DNA from 2 places in the Streptomyces venezuelae genome. Region 1 is predicted to be linked to the other one. Evidence: predicted binding sites of a transcription regulator. Region 1 holds the regulator's gene; the other holds the start of a gene.
The links. Region 1 encodes HrcA, which represses chaperone genes, less so after heat shock. Its sites were predicted from a motif close to TTNGCACTCNGNNNNNCNGAGTGCNAA; they were not measured.
Positions count from the first base shown of each region.

Region 1 (3,145 bases):
CTCCTTGGAGCCGGGGACCAGATGGTCGACCAGGACGCCGAGGCGGGCGTCCGGTCCGGGGGCGAACTCGGCGACGATCGCGGGGAGGTCGTCGACGCCCTCCAGGTACTCCACGACGACGCCCTCGATGCGCAGGTCGTCGCCCCAGACGCGCTCGACGAGTTCGGCGTCGTGCCGGCCCTCCACGTAGATGCGTCCCGCGCGGGCGACCCTGGCCCGCGCCCCGGGCACGGCCACCGAGCCGGACGCGGTGCGGGACGGACGTACGGGAGCCGCAGCCCGGGAGGGGCGGACCAGGGTGACCGGGCGGCCCTCCAGGAGGAAACCGCGCGGTTCCATCGGGAAGACGCGGTGCTTGCCGAAGCGGTCCTCCAGCGTCACCGTGGGGCCCTGCGCCGTCTTCTCGCAGCGGATCACCGCCCCGCAGAAACCGGTGCTCAGCTCCTCGACCACGAGGCCGGCGTCCGCCGCCACCTCCGGCACGGGCTTCGGCTTCTTCCAAGGGGGCGTGAGGTCGGCGGAGTACTGGCGCATTCTCGTGACGATAGGAAGAGCGGTGGCGTCACGCGTCACGACACGCCGAAGCGGGCGGCCAGTGTGGCGCGTTGGGCACGGACAAAAGCCGCATCCACCGTCGCGCCGTGCCCGGGTACGTAGAGCGCGTCCTCGCCCCCCAGGTCCAGGAGGCGGTCGAGCGCCGCGGGCCAGTGGTTCGGCGCCGCGTCCGGGCCCGCCTGCGGCTCACCCGACTCCTCCACGAGGTCGCCGCAGAAGACGACCTCCCGGCCGCCCCCGGTGCCGGGCACGAGGACCGCGAGGTCGTGGCCGGAGTGGCCGGGCCCGAGGTTGGCGAGCAGCACCCGCACGTCGCCGCCGAGGTCCAGCGTCCACTCCCCGCACACCAGGTGGTGCGGGCGGACCAGGAGGTCGGCCGCCTCAGCCGCCGCGTCCGGGTCCAGACCATGCCGCACGGCGTCCTCGCGCAGCTCGTCGCCGCCCCTGGCGAAGACCGTGTCGATGCCCACCGCCCCGTACACCTCCACGCCCGCGAACGCCGCCGCTCCGAGGACGTGGTCGAAGTGCGGGTGCGTCAGCGCGAGGTGGGTGACCCTGCGGTCGCCGCCCAGAATGCGCCGGGCCTGCGTGCGCAGCGCCGCACCCTCCGCGAGGCTCGACCCCGCCTCGATCAGGAGGGCCGCGTCGTCGCCGACGACGAGCCCCGCCGTGCAGTCCCAGACGGGCAGACGGCACCGTCCCACGCGCGGTGCGAGCCGCTCCCAGCCCGCCGCTTCCCATGCCGGCGTCACGTTCATACGGTGACGCTATCCGTACGCGCGGTGTTCGGCAGCCCGCGTCTTGCCGGGTCCGTACCCGACGGCCGTACACTGACCTTTTGAAGTGCTGGCACTCGCCCGCGGGGAGTGCCAGGCGAGGGGGCTCGGGGGATGCCGGGGCCCGTCGTGAACGACGGAGACAGCTGGAGGTGTGCGCGATGCTCAGTGAACGCAGGCTCGAGGTGCTGCGCGCCATCGTCCATGACTACGTGGGGACGGAGGAGCCCGTCGGCTCCAAGGCGCTCACCGAGCGCCACCGTCTGGGGGTCTCCCCGGCCACCGTCCGCAACGACATGGCGGTGCTGGAGGAGGAAGGGTTCATCGCCCAGCCGCACACCAGCGCGGGGCGCATCCCGACCGACAAGGGCTACCGCCTCTTCGTCGACAAACTCGCGGGCGTCAAGCCGATGACCGCGCCCGAGCGGCGCGCCATCCAGAACTTCCTCGACGGCGCCGTCGACCTCGACGACGTCGTGGGGCGCACGGTGCGGCTGCTCGCGCAGCTCACCCGGCAGGTCGCCGTCGTGCAGTACCCGTCGCTCACACGGTCGACGGTGCGGCACGTGGAGCTGCTCTCGCTGGCCCCCGCCCGGCTGATGCTCGTGTTGATCACGGACACGGGCCGGGTCGAACAGCGCATGATCGACTGCCCGGCGCCGTTCGGCGAGAGCGCGCTCGCGGACCTGCGGGCCCGGCTGAACAGCAGGGTGGCGGGGCGTCGCTTCGCCGATGTGCCACAGTTGGTGCAGGACCTTCCCGAGGCCTTCGAGGCCGAGGACCGCGGCACCGTCGCGACGGTCCTTTCCACCCTCCTCGAGACGCTCGTGGAGGAGACGGAGGAGCGGTTGATGATCGGCGGCACCGCCAATCTCACCCGCTTCGGACATGACTTTCCCCTCACCATCCGGCCCGTTCTCGAAGCCCTTGAGGAGCAGGTCGTGCTCCTCAAGTTGCTTGGGGAAGTGCAGGATTCGGGCATGGCCGTACGGATCGGTCACGAGAACGCCCATGAGGGGCTCAGCTCCACGTCCGTGGTCTCGGTCGGCTACGGTTCGGGAAGCGAGGCAGTCGCCAAACTCGGCGTGGTCGGACCGACCCGCATGGACTATCCGGGAACGATGGGAGCAGTACGCGCAGTGGCACGTTACGTCGGACAGATCCTGGCGGAGTCGTAAGTGGCCACGGACTACTACGCCGTACTCGGCGTGCGCCGCGACGCTTCCCAGGACGAGATCAAGAAGGCCTTCCGGAGGCTGGCGCGTGAGCTTCACCCGGACGTGAATCCGGACCCGAAGACTCAGGAGCGCTTCAAGGAGATCAACGCCGCGTACGAGGTGTTGTCGGACCCGCAGAAGAAGCAGGTCTACGACCTCGGCGGCGACCCGCTGTCCCAGGCGGGCGGCGGCGGAGGCGCGGGTGGCTTCGGCGCCGGCGGCTTCGGCAACTTCTCCGACATCATGGACGCGTTCTTCGGGACGGCGTCGCAGCGCGGGCCGCGTTCGCGCACGCGCCGTGGCCAGGACGCCATGATCCGCCTGGAGATCGACCTCGAAGAGGCCGCCTTCGGGACCACCAAGGACATCCAGGTCGACACGGCCGTCGTCTGTACGACCTGTAGTGGTGAGGGTGCCGCGCCCGGTACCTCCGCCCAGACCTGTGACATGTGCCGCGGTCGCGGCGAGGTGTCCCAGGTCACGCGGTCCTTCCTCGGTCAGGTCATGACCTCGCGGCCCTGCCCGCAGTGCCAGGGGTTCGGCACGGTCGTGCCGACGCCGTGCCCCGAGTGCGCGGGCGACGGACGGATCCGCTCG
Region 1 covers NZ_CP029193.1:2,586,293-2,589,437, reverse strand. Annotated here, with positions in the region: gene DEJ47_RS11970 (DUF3097 domain-containing protein) at 1-534, opposite strand, end outside; gene DEJ47_RS11965 (MBL fold metallo-hydrolase) at 570-1,307, opposite strand; gene hrcA (heat-inducible transcriptional repressor HrcA) at 1,493-2,509, shown strand; gene dnaJ (molecular chaperone DnaJ) at 2,510-3,145, shown strand, end outside.

Region 2 (3,145 bases), 1.1 Mb from region 1:
GCGCCGCGGCGGCCCGCGCCGGCTTCCGGTCCTGCGTGTTCATCCCGCACGACCTGGAGCAGGGCAAGGTCGTCATGGCCGCGGTCTACGGCGGCGAGCTCGTCGGCATCGAGGGCAACTACGACGACGTGAACCGCTTCTGCTCCGAGCTCATCGGCGACCCGCTGGGCGAGGGCTGGGGCTTCGTCAACGTCAACCTGCGGCCGTACTACGGCGAGGGCTCCAAGACCCTCGCGTACGAGATCTGCGAGCAGCTCGGCTGGGTCCTCCCCGACCAGCTCGTCGTCCCGATCGCGTCCGGCTCGCAGCTCACGAAGATCGACAAGGGGCTCAAGGAGCTCATCGCCCTCGGCCTCGTCGAGGACAAGCCCTACAAGATCTTCGGCGCGCAGGCGGAGGGGTGCTCGCCCGTGTCGGCGGCGTTCAAGGCGGGCCACGACGTGGTCCGTCCGCAGAAGCCGAACACGATCGCCAAGTCGCTTGCGATCGGCAATCCGGCCGACGGGCCGTACGTGCTCGACATCGCGCGGCGTACGGGGGGTGCGGTGGAGGACGTCGACGACGAGCAGGTCGTCGACGCGATCAAGCTCCTTGCCCGTACGGAGGGCATCTTCGCGGAGACCGCGGGCGGTGTGACGGTGGGCGTCACGAAGAAGCTGGTCGAGGCGGGCCTCATCGATCCCTCGCTGACCACGGTGGTCCTCAACACCGGGGACGGCCTCAAGACGCTCGACGCGGTCGCCGAGACGTCGCAGGCCACGGCGACGATCAAGCCGAGCCTCGAGGCGTTTCGCTCCGCGGGCCTTGCCGGTTAGTCGCCGTAGGGCCTGGTGTCCGCTGCCGGCAGCGGGTCGTGGTCCGTCCTCGCGCAGTTCCCCGCGCCCCTTCGGGGCGCCCCCGACGGGGCGCCTTTCCCATCCCGTACTTCTGAGGTGAACCCATGAGCGTCAACGTCCGGATTCCCACCATTCTCCGCACCTACACCGGCGGCAAGGCCGAGGTCGCCGCCGAGGGGGCGACCCTCGGGGAGGTCATCGCCGACCTGGAGAAGAACCACACCGGCATCGCCGCCCGCGTCCTGGACGACCAGGGCAAGCTGCGCCGCTTCGTCAACGTGTACGTGAACGACGACGACGTCCGGTTTGAGCAGGGTCTGGAGACGGCCACTCCGGACGGCGCGGGTGTCTCGATCATTCCCGCCGTCGCCGGCGGCTGATCTTTTCGCGAGCACCCTGCGTTATCTGAATTGCCCCCTCCGCGAGAGAAACGGAGGGGGCAATTCTGCATGGTTGAGCGCGGTACAGTTGGGAAGCGCGCTCCGCCGCTCGTGCCGAGCGCATATACGAAGTCGGCCTCAGGCCGACAAGAAGCAGCCAAAGAGCACTGCCCATTTAAGCCTTTTGCGGCTTTTGCCTGGCCCGACTTGCCCTGGATCCGGACGGAATCTCCGTATATTACCGATCGGGCGCGCCCAGAATTCTCGTCCGATTGACCTGTTGCAGACGGCAGTTGGACAGATACATTCAGCGGCGGTCGACGCGTTCCGGCGCACACCCCTACCAGTGGGGGGTGAGGTCTGACCCGGGTCCGCGAAGTGCGGTCCTGTGCAAGGGCCAGTAATAGGGGAGTTAGGCATGGCTCAGGGCACCGTCAAGTGGTTCAACGCGGAGAAGGGGTACGGCTTCATCGCGGTCGACGGTGGTGCGGATGTTTTCGTCCACTACAGCGCGATCCAGATGGACGGTTACCGCACCCTTGAAGAAGGTCAGCGAGTCGAGTTCGAGATCTCGCAGGGCCAGAAGGGTCCGCAGGCGGACATGGTCAAGCTCGCCGTCTAGCTCGGCGCGACCGACCACCGAAGCAAGCATCGCGAGGGGCCCGTATCCCGTCAGGGGTACGGGCCCCTCGTGTGCGCCGGGTCGCGCCCCGGTCCCTCCCCGGTTCCTCGCCGGGATCCGTGAGAGGCGCTTGCACTCGCAGGGGTCGAGTGCTAATCATTGGGCTTAGCACTCTCCCAGTGAGAGTGACAGAACTTGGATCGGGTCGGTGAGGCCCGCAGGCCGGGTGGGGCAAGGAACCACAAGGGCTGCAGGCCGTCCGTCGCGGGCATCTGCACGATCCGTTTTTGCGTTTCCACCCCGTCCGGGAGGACCACTTCACATGGCCAAGATCATCGCGTTCGACGAGGAGGCACGGCGCGGCCTCGAGCGCGGCATGAACCAGCTCGCCGACGCCGTCAAGGTGACCCTGGGCCCCAAGGGTCGCAACGTCGTCCTCGAGAAGAAGTGGGGCGCCCCCACGATCACCAACGATGGTGTCTCCATCGCCAAGGAGATCGAGCTCGAGGACCCGTACGAGAAGATCGGCGCCGAGCTGGTCAAGGAGGTCGCGAAGAAGACGGACGACGTCGCCGGTGACGGCACGACGACCGCGACCGTCCTGGCCCAGGCCCTGGTGCGCGAGGGTCTGCGCAACGTGGCCGCCGGTGCCAACCCGATGGCCCTGAAGCGCGGCATCGAGAAGGCCGTCGAGGCCGTCTCCGGCGCCCTGCTCGAGCAGGCCAAGGATGTCGAGACCAAGGAGCAGATCGCTTCCACGGCCTCCATCTCCGCCGCCGACACGCAGATCGGCGAGCTCATCGCCGAGGCGATGGACAAGGTCGGCAAGGAAGGCGTCATCACCGTCGAGGAGTCCCAGACCTTCGGTCTGGAGCTGGAGCTCACCGAGGGTATGCGCTTCGACAAGGGCTACATCTCGGCGTACTTCGCCACCGACATGGAGCGTATGGAGGCGTCGCTCGACGACCCGTACATCCTGATCGTCAACTCGAAGATCTCGAACGTGAAGGACCTCCTTCCGCTCCTCGAGAAGGTCATGCAGTCCGGCAAGCCGCTGCTGATCATCGCCGAGGACGTCGAGGGCGAGGCCCTGTCGACCCTGGTCGTCAACAAGATCCGTGGCACCTTCAAGTCCGTCGCCGTCAAGGCCCCGGGCTTCGGTGACCGCCGCAAGGCCATGCTCGGCGACATCGCCATCCTCACCGGTGGCACCGTCATCTCCGAGGAGGTCGGCCTCAAGCTGGAGAACGCCGGTCTCGACCTGCTCGGCCGCGCCCGCAAGGTCGTCATCACCAAGGACGAGACGA
Region 2 covers NZ_CP029193.1:3,719,284-3,722,428, reverse strand. Annotated here, with positions in the region: gene thrC (threonine synthase) at 1-815, shown strand, start outside; gene DEJ47_RS17120 (ubiquitin-like small modifier protein 1) at 941-1,216, shown strand; gene DEJ47_RS17115 (cold-shock protein) at 1,635-1,838, shown strand; gene groL (chaperonin GroEL) at 2,161-3,145, shown strand, end outside.
Region 2: groL (chaperonin GroEL) is a predicted target of HrcA. The motif match lies at 2,004-2,030, and genes of this name have one in related genera.